2 regions of the Streptomyces sp. NPDC055506 genome follow, and region 1 is predicted to be linked to the other one. Evidence: riboswitches for the same ligand, from Rfam matches in the RefSeq annotation. Region 1 holds a riboswitch; the other holds the start of a gene.
What was found. Region 1 has a riboswitch for S-adenosylmethionine ahead of ACWIF2_RS25270 (aminotransferase class V-fold PLP-dependent enzyme). Riboswitches for the same ligand answer to the same signal wherever they lie in the genome.

Region 1 (5,489 bases):
CCCGGCTACCGGCTCACGCGGAGGTGTCCGGGACGCAACGGCCGTCCTCCGTACGGTAGTTCCACCGCGCGCCGTCCTGGACCAGCTCCTTGACGGCGCTGACGAACCGCTCGACGTGCTCGTCGGGCGTGCCCGCGCCGAAGCTCACGCGGATGGCGTTGAGGGACTTCTCGCCGGGAGCCGCCTCCGGTGCGCCGCACTCGCCCTGGGTCTGCGGGTCGCTGCCCAGCAGGGTCCGCAGCAGGGGGTGGGCGCAGAACAGCCCGTCCCGTACCCCGATGCCGTACTCGGCGGAGAGGGCGGCGGCGAAGTGGGAGCTGTTCCAGCCCTCGACGACGAAGGAGATGACGCCGACGCGCGGGGCGTCGTCACCGAAGAGGGAGAGGATCCGGACCTCCGGCACCTCGGCGAGGCCCGTACGCACCTTCTCGATCAGGTACTGCTCGCGCGCGACCAGGTTGTCGAAGCCGGCCTCCGTGAGCGCCGTGCAGGCGGAGGCGATGGAGTAGGCGCCGATGACGTTCGGGGAGCCGGCCTCGTGCCGGGCGGCGCTCTCGTGCCACTCCACGTCGACGCCGCCGTCCGTACGCCGCGCCACCTTCCGCGACGCACCGCCACCGGCGAGGTAGGGGTCCGCCGCACGCAGCCAGTCGGCCCGGCCGGCCAGGACACCGGAGCCGAAGGGCGCGTACAGCTTGTGCCCGGAGAAGGCGACCCAGTCGACGTCGAGGTCCGCGACGGACACCGGGTGGTGCGGGGCCAGCTGGGCGGCGTCCAGCACGATCCGGGCGCCATGGGCGTGCGCGGCCGCCGCGAGCTCCCGTACGGGCCACAGCTCGCCGGTGACGTTCGAGGCGCCGGTGACGCAGACGAGGGCCGGACCGTAGCCCCCCTCGATCGACACAGTCCGGTCGGCCAGGGCGCGCTCCAGGGTCTCGACGGCCTGGCGCGGGCTGCTCGGGGCGTCGAGGTAGGTGACCCGGGCGTTCCGCCAGGGCAGCAGGGAGGCGTGGTGCTCGGTCTCGAAGACGAAGACCTGGCAGTCGGCCGGGAGCGCGGCGGCGAGGAGGTTCAGGGAGTCGGTGGTGGACCGGGTGAACACCACCTGGTCACCGTCCCGGCAGTCCAGGAACTCCGCGACGGTCCGCCGGGCGTTCTCGAAGAGATCGGTCGACAGCTGGGACAGGTACCCGGCACCGCGGTGGACGCTGCCGTAGTACGGGGCGTAGGCGGCGACGTCGTCCCAGACGCGCTGGAGCGCCGGGGCGCTGGCGGCGTAGTCGAGCGCGGCGTAGGTGACCTCGCCCCCGGTCACGAGCGGCACGGTGACATCCCGGCCGAGAACGGGCAGCGAGGCACAAACGGACTGGTCGGCGGCAGCGGTGGAGACAGACATGGCGGAACTCCCGTGAGAGACAGGGGGTGAGAGAAAAGGGGTGTGCGGAGGCGGGGCTCTGCGGCCCTATCGCATTCGCTTGCTCACGGAAGACTCCTCGACGACCAGGACCCCTGGTATCGCGAGGGGTCCGCGCTTGCCACAGACCTCGCTGCCTGCGGCCTGGTCTTCACCCGGGGCACCCCGCCACGGACGGAGGGTTGCCGGACAGTCGGCCGGGGCCGTTTGACTGTCACTCATGACCTGATCAGGAACGTACGCGAAAAGATCGGCGCCCCGCAACCCGAGTCCGGATCGCGGGACGCCGCACGGTAGGCACTACTTGTTGCTCGCAGCCACCCAGCGCTCCAGGGTCCGCTTCGCCGCCCCCGAGTCGATCGACTCCGCCGCCTTCGCCATCCCGGCTCGGATCTGGTCGGCCAGCGGCGCTTGTGTCGGCTCCAGCGCCACCAGCGCCGCCGCCGAGTTCAGCACGACCGCGTCGCGGACCGGCCCGGTCTCGCCCTCCAGCAGACGGCGGGCGACCTCGGCGTTGTAGGAGGCGTCCGCGCCGCGCAGGGCCTCCACGGGGACCAGTTCGAGGCCCACGTCGCGCGGGTCGAAGGGCTCCTCGGACACCTTGCCGTCCCGGACGATCCACACCCGGGACGTGGCCGTGGTGGTCAGTTCGTCCAGGCCGTCGTCGCCGCGGAAGACCAGGGACGAGTTGCCGCGCTCGGCGAAGACGCCCGCGACGATCGGTGCCATGCGCGGGTCCGCGACCCCGACGGCCTGTGCCCGCACCTTCGCGGGGTTGGTCAGCGGACCGAGGACGTTGAAGATCGTGCGGACCCCCAACTGGCCACGGGCCGCTCCCGCATGCCGCATCGCGGGGTGGAACTTCGCCGCGAAGCAGAAGGTGATCCCGGCCTCCTCGGCGACCCCGGCCACCCGGTGCGTGGGCAGCTCCAGGTTGACGCCGAGCTTCTCCAGGACGTCGGACGCCCCGGACGCCGACGACGCGGCGCGGTTGCCGTGCTTGACGACCTTCGCGCCGGTGCCGGCGATGACGATGGCCGACATCGTGGAGATGTTGACGGTCTTCGCGCCGTCGCCGCCCGTGCCGACGATGTCGACGGCCGGGCCCGGCACCTCGATCACGTTCGCGTGCTCGTACATCGCCCGGACGAATCCGGCGATCTCCTCGACGGTCTCGCCCTTGGCGCGCAGCGCCACGACGAACCCGGCGATCTGCGCGTCCGTCGCCTCACCGCGCATGATCAGGTCCATCGCCCAGGCGGTGTCGTCGGCGGTCAGGTCCCGGCGGTCCAGCAGGCCGTTCAGCAGGGCGGGCCAGGAGCGGCCCGCCGCGGTGTCGCCTCCAGCGGGGGTCACAGCGCTCATAAGCCGCTCCTGGGTCGTCGTACGTCACGTAAAAGCAGTGGTCCCACCCTATCCAGCCCCGGGCACCGCGAAGGGCCCCGTCCGAACACCGGACGGGGCCCCTGTCGTGGCGTGGCGAAGCAGCGATCAGTGGTGGCCGTGGCCGCTCGTGATCTCCCGGTACTCCTCGGCGGTGGGCTTCGGGATCTGGGCCCCCTCGCCGTAGTAGGACTCGCTGAGCTTGGCGCGCAGCTTCTCGGAGCCCTTCACCTTGCGCTCGACACCGTTCTCGTCGGTCGTGGGACCGATCTCGGCCGGCTGGTACTGCTCGTGCGCGGTGAGCGTGTACATCTGCTCCTGGCTGAGCGGCTCGTGCACCTCGATGAACTCACCGTGCGGCAGGCGCTTGATGATGCCCGACTCGCGGCCGTGCAGCACCTTCTCCTTGTCCCGGCGCTGCAGGCCGAGGCAGATCCGCTTGGTGACGATGAAGGCGATGACCGGTCCGAGGAAGAACCCGATCCGGACGAACCAGGTGACCGAGTTGATCGACAGATGGAAGTGCGTGGCGACGATGTCGTTGCCACCGCCGATCAGCATGATGATGTAGCCGGTGACCCAGGCGACGCCCACACCGGTGCGGGTCGGGGCGTTGCGCGGCCGGTCCAGGATGTGGTGCTCGCGCTTGTCCCCGGTGACCCACGACTCGATGAACGGGTAGAGGGCGATGATCGCGAGGAAGACACCGAAGAGCACCAGCGGGATGAACACGCCCAGGACCAGCGTGTGGCCCCAGAAGTTGATTTCCCAGCCCGGCATCGCGCGGATCAGACCCTCTGCGAAGCCCATGTACCAGTCGGGCTGGGCACCGGTCGACACCTGGTCGGGACGGTAGGGGCCCAGGACCCAGATCGGGTTGACCGTCGCGATGCCGGCGAGGGCCGCGATGACACCGAAGACCAGGAAGAAGAAGCCTCCGGCCTTGGCCATGTAGACCGGCAGCAGCGGCATGCCGACGACGTTCTTGTTGGTCCGTCCGGGACCCGCGAACTGGGTGTGCTTGTGGTAGAAGACCAGGATCAGGTGGCCGACCACGAGCCCGAGCATGATGCCCGGCAGCAGCAGGATGTGGATCGAGTAGAACCGGGCGACGAAGTCGGTACCCGGGAACTCCCCGCCGAACAGGAACATCGAGATGTACGTGCCCACGATCGGCACGGACAGGATCGCGCCCTGCGTGAAGCGGACACCGGTGCCGGAGAGCAGGTCGTCCGGGAGCGAGTAGCCGGTGAAACCGGTGAACATGCCCAGGACGAACAGCAGGAAGCCGAACAGCCAGTTGATCTCGCGCGGCTTGCGGAACGCGCCGGTGAAGAAGACGCGCATCATGTGCACGAACATGCCGGCGAGGAAGATGATCGCCGCCCAGTGGTGGATCTGCCGGATCAGCAGGCCGCCGCGGACGTCGAAGCTGATGTCCAGGGTGGAGGCGAACGCCTCCGACATCAGCTGCCCCTGGAGCGGGACGTAACTGCCGTGGTACTCCACCTCGTTCATCGACGGGTGGAAGAACAGCGTCAGATACACACCCGTGAGGATGATGATGATGAAGCTGTAGAGGCAGATCTCACCCAGCATGAAGGACCAGTGGTCCGGGAAGATCTTACGCATGTTGGCCTTGGCCAGGGAGTAGATCCCCAGGCGGCCGTCGGCCCAGTCGGCGACCCGCTCACCCGCGGGTGCCTTGCGGCGTTCTTGTGCAGTGCTCATCCGCGCTCCCAGAAAGCAGGGCCGACGGGCTCGTCGAAGTCGCCGAGCGCCTCGAGATAGCCCTCGTCGTTCACGCCGATGCGGAGCTGCGGCAGGGCGTGACCGGCCGGACCGAAGATCACTCGGGCACCGTCGGAGAGGTCGAAGGTGGACTGGTGGCAGGGGCAGAGCACGTGGTGCGTCTGCTGCTCGTACAGGGAGATCGGGCAACCGACGTGGGTGCAGATCTTCGAGTACGCGACGATGCCCTCGTGCGACCACTCGAGCTCGCGCTTGTCCTTGATGTTCTCCGGCTGGATCCGGACGATCATCAGGGCGGCCTTGGCGATCTCGTTCTGGAATTCGTGGTCGTGCTCCTCCAGGCCCTCGGGCTTGGCGAAGGTCAGCGAACCGACCGCGACGTCCGAGGGACGCAGCGGCTCGTCCGTGTTCATGTTGACGAGCAGCTTGCCCTTGGACCACAGCGTGTGGCGGAGCTTGGTGCCGGGCAGCGGGCCGAGGTCGCGCAGCAGCACGACACCGGAGAGCGGCACCAGCGTGAGCGCGCCGAGCATGGTGTTGCGGATCAGCTTGCGGCGGCCGAGCGCGGACTCCTTGGCGCCCTGCTTGAAGTCCGCGAAGACCTTCTCGCGGACCTCGGGCGTCGCCGCGATCGCGTGCCGCTCGTCGGCGACCTCCACGTCGGACATCAGGGTGCGCGCCCAGTGGACGGCGCCCGCGCCGATGCAGAACAGCGCGATGCCGAGCGTCATGCCCAGCGCGAAGTTCAGCGCGCTGATGTGACCCAGCGGGAAGATGAAGACCGACTTGTCGACCGGGATCGCCACGAACGATGCGATGAAGGCGACGGTGGCCAGCATCGACACCGTGAACAGCAGGGCCACCGAACGCTCGGACCGCTTGGCGGCCCGCTCGTCGACGTCCTGGATCCGGTGCTCGTGGGGAGGCAGGCCCGGGTCGG
Region 2 (5,489 bases), on a different contig from region 1:
TGATGACGCCTTCCTTGCCGACCTTGTCCATCGCCTCGGCGATGAGCTCGCCGATCTGGGTGTCGGCGGCGGAGATGGAGGCCGTGGAAGCGATCTGCTCCTTGGTCTCGACATCCTTCGCCTGCTCCAGCAGGGCGGCGGAGACGGCCTCGACGGCACGCTCGATGCCGCGCTTCAGGGCCATCGGGTTGGCGCCGGCGGCTACGTTGCGCAGGCCCTCCTTGACCAGGGCCTGGGCGAGAACGGTCGCGGTGGTCGTACCGTCACCGGCGACGTCGTCCGTCTTCTTGGCGACTTCCTTGACCAGCTCGGCGCCGATCTTCTCGTACGGGTCCTCGAGCTCGATCTCCTTGGCGATGGAGACACCATCGTTGGTGATCGTGGGGGCGCCCCACTTCTTCTCGAGGACGACGTTGCGGCCCTTGGGGCCGAGCGTCACCTTCACGGCGTCCGCGAGCTGGTTCATGCCGCGCTCGAGGCCGCGCCGCGCCTCCTCGTCGAACGCGATGATCTTGGCCATGTGAAGTGGTCCCTCCAGGACTGGGGGTGATTACTTCGGACCGCGCCCGCGCCCGCGACGGACGGCTCGCTTGCCTTGTGGTTCCTTCCCCACCCGGCCTGCGGGCCTCACCGACCCGGTCCTTACGTTGTCACTCTCACCTTCAGAGTGCTAACGCAATGATTAGCACTCGGGCATGCTGAGTGCAAGGCGCTCCCGCGAAGCGGGAGCTCATTGAGGGGTGGCGGTCGGGTGACGGGCGGGCGCAAGCGCCTCCCGGGGATCGGGCGGGCCGCTCAGCCACCCGCGAACGGCACCCGGCAGGGCTTTCGAACAGGCCGAAGGGCCCGCACCCCGGGGGGTACGGGCCCTTCAGAGAAGACCTGCCGCTTGCGGTTTGTCGTGGTCGCGCGTTCAGGCAGCCACGCGAACCATGTCGGCCTGTGGGCCCTTCTGGCCCTGCGAGATCTCGAACTCGACCCGCTGGCCCTCTTCAAGGGTGCGGTACCCGTCCATCTGGATCGCGCTGTAGTGGACGAAAACATCCGCACCACCGTCGACCGCGATGAAGCCGTACCCCTTCTCCGCGTTGAACCACTTGACGGTGCCCTGAGCCATGCCTAACTCCCCTATTACTGGCCCTTGCACAGATCCGCACTTCGCGGATCCGGGTCAGACCTCACCCCCCACGGATTGGGGGCGTGCGCCGGAACGCGTCGACCGCGGCTGAATGTATCTGTCCAACTGCCGTCTGCAACAGGTCAATCGGACGAGAATTCCGGACGCGCAGGATCCGGAATGTGGGGAGAATTCGCCCGACTTCAGGGCAAGTCGGGCCACGCAAAGGGAACAAAAGCCACGAAAGGCCCACACACTTTGGCTACATCTTGTCGGGCTCGCGGCAGGAATTCAGGGTGCCCGATCAGGGGATCGGGATCGCTTTCCCCAACTGTACCGCGCTCAACCACACAGAATTGCCCCCTCCGCTTCTCTCACGGAGGGGGCAATTCGATGAACGCTCAGTGACGGCCGTTACCGATGGTAATAATCAAGCCGGTCGACCGGTTCAGCCGCCGGCGACGGCCGGAATGATCGACACACCGGCACCGTCCGGCGTCGCCGTCTCGAGACCCTGCTCGAACCGCACGTCGTCGTCGTTGACGTACACATTGACGAACCGGCGCAGTTTGCCCTGGTCGTCCAGCACCCGGGCGGCGATCCCGGTGTGGTTCTTCTCCAGATCGGCGATGACCTCACCGAGATTCGCGCCCTCGGCGGCGACCTCGGCCTGCCCGCCGGTGTAGGTACGCAGGATGGTGGGGATGCGAACGGTGACGCTCATGACTTCAAAACCTCCGGTTGGGTATCGCCCTTAGGGGCGCGGGGAACTGCGCGACCAGCCCCCACCGGCCCGCAGCGAACAACGATCAGACGAGACCGGCATCCCGGAACGAGTCCAGGTTGGGCCGGATGGTCGCGGTCAGCCCAGTCCCCGCCACCGCATCCAGCGTCTTCAGCCCATCACCCGTGTTGAGGACAACCGTGGTCTTGGCAGGGTCGAGAAGCCCGTTCTCCAGCAGCTTCTTCGCCACCCCCACCGTCACCCCACCGGCGGTCTCCGCGAAAACCCCCTCGGTCCGGGCAAGCAGCTTGATCGCCTCGACGACCTGCTCGTCGTTCACGTCCTCCACCGCACCGCCCGTACGACGCGCGATGTCCAGCACGTACGGCCCGTCCGCCGGGTTCCCGATCGCCAGCGACTTGGCGATGGTGTCCGGCTTCTGCGGACGCACGACGTCGTGCCCGGCCTTGTACGCCGTGGACACCGGCGAGCAGCCGAGCGCCTGCGCACCGAAGATCTTGTACGGCTTGTCCTCGACCAGACCGAGCTTGATCAGCTCCTGCAGACCCTTGTCGATCTTCGTGAGCTGCGAGCCGGAGGCGATCGGGACGACCAGCTGGTCCGGCAGCTCCCAGCCCAGCTGCTCGCAGATCTCGTACGCCAGGGTCTTGGAGCCCTCCGCGTAGTACGGCCGCAGGTTGACGTTGACGAAGCCCCAGCCCTCACCGGCCGGGTCGCCGATCAGCTCGGAGCAGAAGCGGTTCACGTCGTCGTAGTTGCCCTCGATGCCGACGAGCTCGCCGCCGTAGATCGCGGCCATGACGACCTTGCCCTGCTCCAGGTCGTGCGGGATGAACACGCAGGAGCGGAAGCCGGCGCGGGCCGCGGCGGCGCCCACCGCACCGGCGAGGTTGCCGGTGGAGGAGCAGGACAGGGTGGTGAAGCCGAAGGCGCGGGCGGCCTCCAGGGCCTGGGCGACGACGCGGTCCTTGAAGGAGTGCGTCGGGTTGCCGGAGTCGTCCTTGACGAAGAGCTTGCCGGCGTCGACGCCGAGCTCACGGGCGAGGTTGTCGGCCTTGACGAGCTTGGTCCAGCCGGGGTTGATGTTCGGCTTGTCCGCGACGTCGGCCGGGACCGGCAGCAGCGGGGCGTAGCGCCAGATGTTCGCGGGGCCCGCTTCGATGCGCTTGCGGAGCTCTTCGGTTTCGTAGGCCGAGAAGTCGTAGGCGATCTCCAGCGGGCCGAAACACTCCTCGCACGCGAAGACCGGGCCGAGGGGGACGCGGTGACCGCACTCGCGGCAGCTCAGCGCGGCGGCGGGGCCGAGGTCTACGGTGGATTCAGTGGTGCTTGCAACAGTCTGCGCAGCCATGTGAGGCGAGGCCCTTTCTCCTCATCTTCCTCACGACGCATCTCGCCGTGAGACGGATTTGGCACCTTCCCGAGCCGGGAGCCTCGCGCCTGTGGTCGACAGTGACCTACGAGTACCGACTGGAGGGTTGCCGGGGCTTCAACGGGCCGTGTCCCTCTGCCCCTCTGGATGAGCTGTATTCGGTTGTCGACGTGGGTTGACCCCGGACATGCGATGGTCACCCGCGTTGTTCAAGACTGTAACCGACGACCAGGACAGTTGAGATAGTCGTCCGAACCGCGAGATGGCTCACAGTCCGTCCCGCCGAGAGTACGCAGAGGAGCCGCCAAGGTGCTGGAAGAAGTCGAGCGCTGGCTGAGCACCCGTTCCTGGTCCGCGACCGATCGCCCCCTCCACCAGATACTGGCCGCCAAGCAGCGCACGGGCCAGACGGTCAGTGTCGTGCTGCCCGCGCTCAACGAGGAGGAGACGGTCGGCGACATCGCCGCCGTGATCCGCCACGACCTGATGCGGCAGGTGCCGCTCGTCGACGAGCTCGTCGTCGTCGACTCCGGCTCGAGTGACCGTACGTCGGAGGTGGCCGCGGCCGCGGGCGCGACCGTGGTGCACCGGGACGGGATACTCCCGCGGCTGCCCGCGGTGCCCGGCAAGGGCGAGGTGCTGTGGCGCTCGCTGCTCGCCACCCGCGGGGACATCGTCTGCTTCGTCGACGCGGACCTGCGGGACTTCTCGTCCGACTTCGTCTCCGGGATCGTGGGCCCGCTGCTCACCGAACCGGGCGTGGACCTGGTGAAGGCCATGTACGACCGTCCGCTGGGCGCCGCCGCCGGGCAGGGCGGCCGGGTCACCGAGCTGATGGCCAGGCCGCTGCTGAACATGCACTGGCCGCAGCTGGCCGGCTTCGTGCAGCCGCTCGGCGGCGAGTACGCGGCCCGCCGCTCGCTGCTGGAGCAGCTGCCGTTCCCCGTCGGGTACGGCGTCGAGCTGGGCATGCTGGTCGACGCCCTGCACCTGGCAGGGCTCGACGCTCTCGCCCAGGTCGATGTCGGGGTGCGCAAGCACCGGCACCAGGACGGCCAGGCGCTGGGCCGGATGGCCGCCGCGATCTACCGCACGGCCCAGCTGCGACTGGCCCGCGGGCATCTGATCCGGCCGTCCCTGACGCAGTTCGAGCGGGGCGGGGACGGCTTCGAGCCGCGAACGTACTCCGTGGACACCGAGGAGCGTCCGCCGATGGTGGAGATCGCCGAGTACCAGGCGCGGAAGGCCGCCTGACCGGGGCTGTTTTCGGCCGAGTGGGGCAGGTCCGTACGTTTGAGCGTTTCCGGGCCGGGCTAGGTTGAGGGCTATGGCTTCAACGTACGGTGCTGCACAGGTGCTGGTGGCCTCCAACCGCGGCCCGGTCTCCTACACGGTGGGCGAGGACGGTTCGCTGAACGCCAAGCGCGGCGGCGGCGGACTGGTCTCCGGGCTCTCCGCGATCGGCTCGGACGCGGACGCGCTGTGGGTCTGCTCGGCGCTGTCCGACGGCGACCGCGAGGCGGTCCGGCGAGGAGTCGGCGAGGACGGCGTGCGAATGCTGGACATCCCGGCCGACGTGCACGCCGACGCGTACAACGGCATCGCCAACTCGGTGCTGTGGTTCGTCCACCACCTGCTGTACCAGACGCCGCTGGAGCCGGTCTTCGACGCGGAGTTCCGGCGGCAGTGGACGTCGTACGAGAGGTACAACCGGGCGTTCGCGGAGGCGCTGGCCGAGGAGGCGGCGCAGGGCGCGGCGGTCGTGGTGCAGGACTACCACCTGACGCTGGTGCCAGGCATGCTCCGCGAGCTGCGACCGGACCTGCGGATCGGGCACTTCTCACACACCCCGTGGGCGCCGCCCGAGTATTTCCGGATGCTGCCGGACGACGTGGCCGGGCAGGTGCTGCGCGGCATGCTCGGCGCGGACCGGCTGGGCTTTCTCACGCGGCGCTGGGCGGACGCGTTCGTCGAGTGTGCCGAGCGGTTCGCCGGCGGGCTCGGGGGCACCCGGATCGGCGTGCACGGGCTGGGGGCCGACGCGGACTTCCTGCGGAAGCGGTCGCACGAGGCGGACGTCGAGGAGCGGATGGCCGCGCTGCGGGAGCAGATCGGCGAGGGCCGCCGCACCATCGTCCGGGTCGACCGCACCGAGCTGTCGAAGAACATCGTGCGCGGCCTGCTGGCGTACCGCATGCTCCTCGACTCCCACGCCGAGTGGCGCGAGCGCGTGGTGCACGTGGCCTTCGCTTACC

Region 2: another riboswitch for S-adenosylmethionine. It lies ahead of thrC (threonine synthase); the one in region 1 lies ahead of ACWIF2_RS25270 (aminotransferase class V-fold PLP-dependent enzyme).

Annotation. Positions count from the first base shown of each region.
Region 1 is NZ_JBSHKH010000072.1:30,822-36,310, forward strand. It holds gene ACWIF2_RS25265 (glycerate kinase) at 1-59, shown strand, start outside; gene ACWIF2_RS25270 (aminotransferase class V-fold PLP-dependent enzyme) at 14-1,396, opposite strand; SAM riboswitch class IV at 1,524-1,640, opposite strand; gene trpD (anthranilate phosphoribosyltransferase) at 1,715-2,779, opposite strand; gene qcrB (cytochrome bc1 complex cytochrome b subunit) at 2,906-4,528, opposite strand; gene qcrA (cytochrome bc1 complex Rieske iron-sulfur subunit) at 4,525-5,489, opposite strand, start outside.
Region 2 is NZ_JBSHKH010000002.1:150,116-155,604, forward strand. It holds gene groL (chaperonin GroEL) at 1-520, opposite strand, end outside; gene ACWIF2_RS01540 (cold-shock protein) at 914-1,117, opposite strand; gene ACWIF2_RS01545 (MoaD/ThiS family protein) at 1,566-1,841, opposite strand; gene thrC (threonine synthase) at 1,927-3,213, opposite strand; SAM riboswitch class I at 3,232-3,388, opposite strand; gene ACWIF2_RS01555 (glucosyl-3-phosphoglycerate synthase) at 3,544-4,488, shown strand; gene ACWIF2_RS01560 (alpha,alpha-trehalose-phosphate synthase (UDP-forming)) at 4,562-5,489, shown strand, end outside.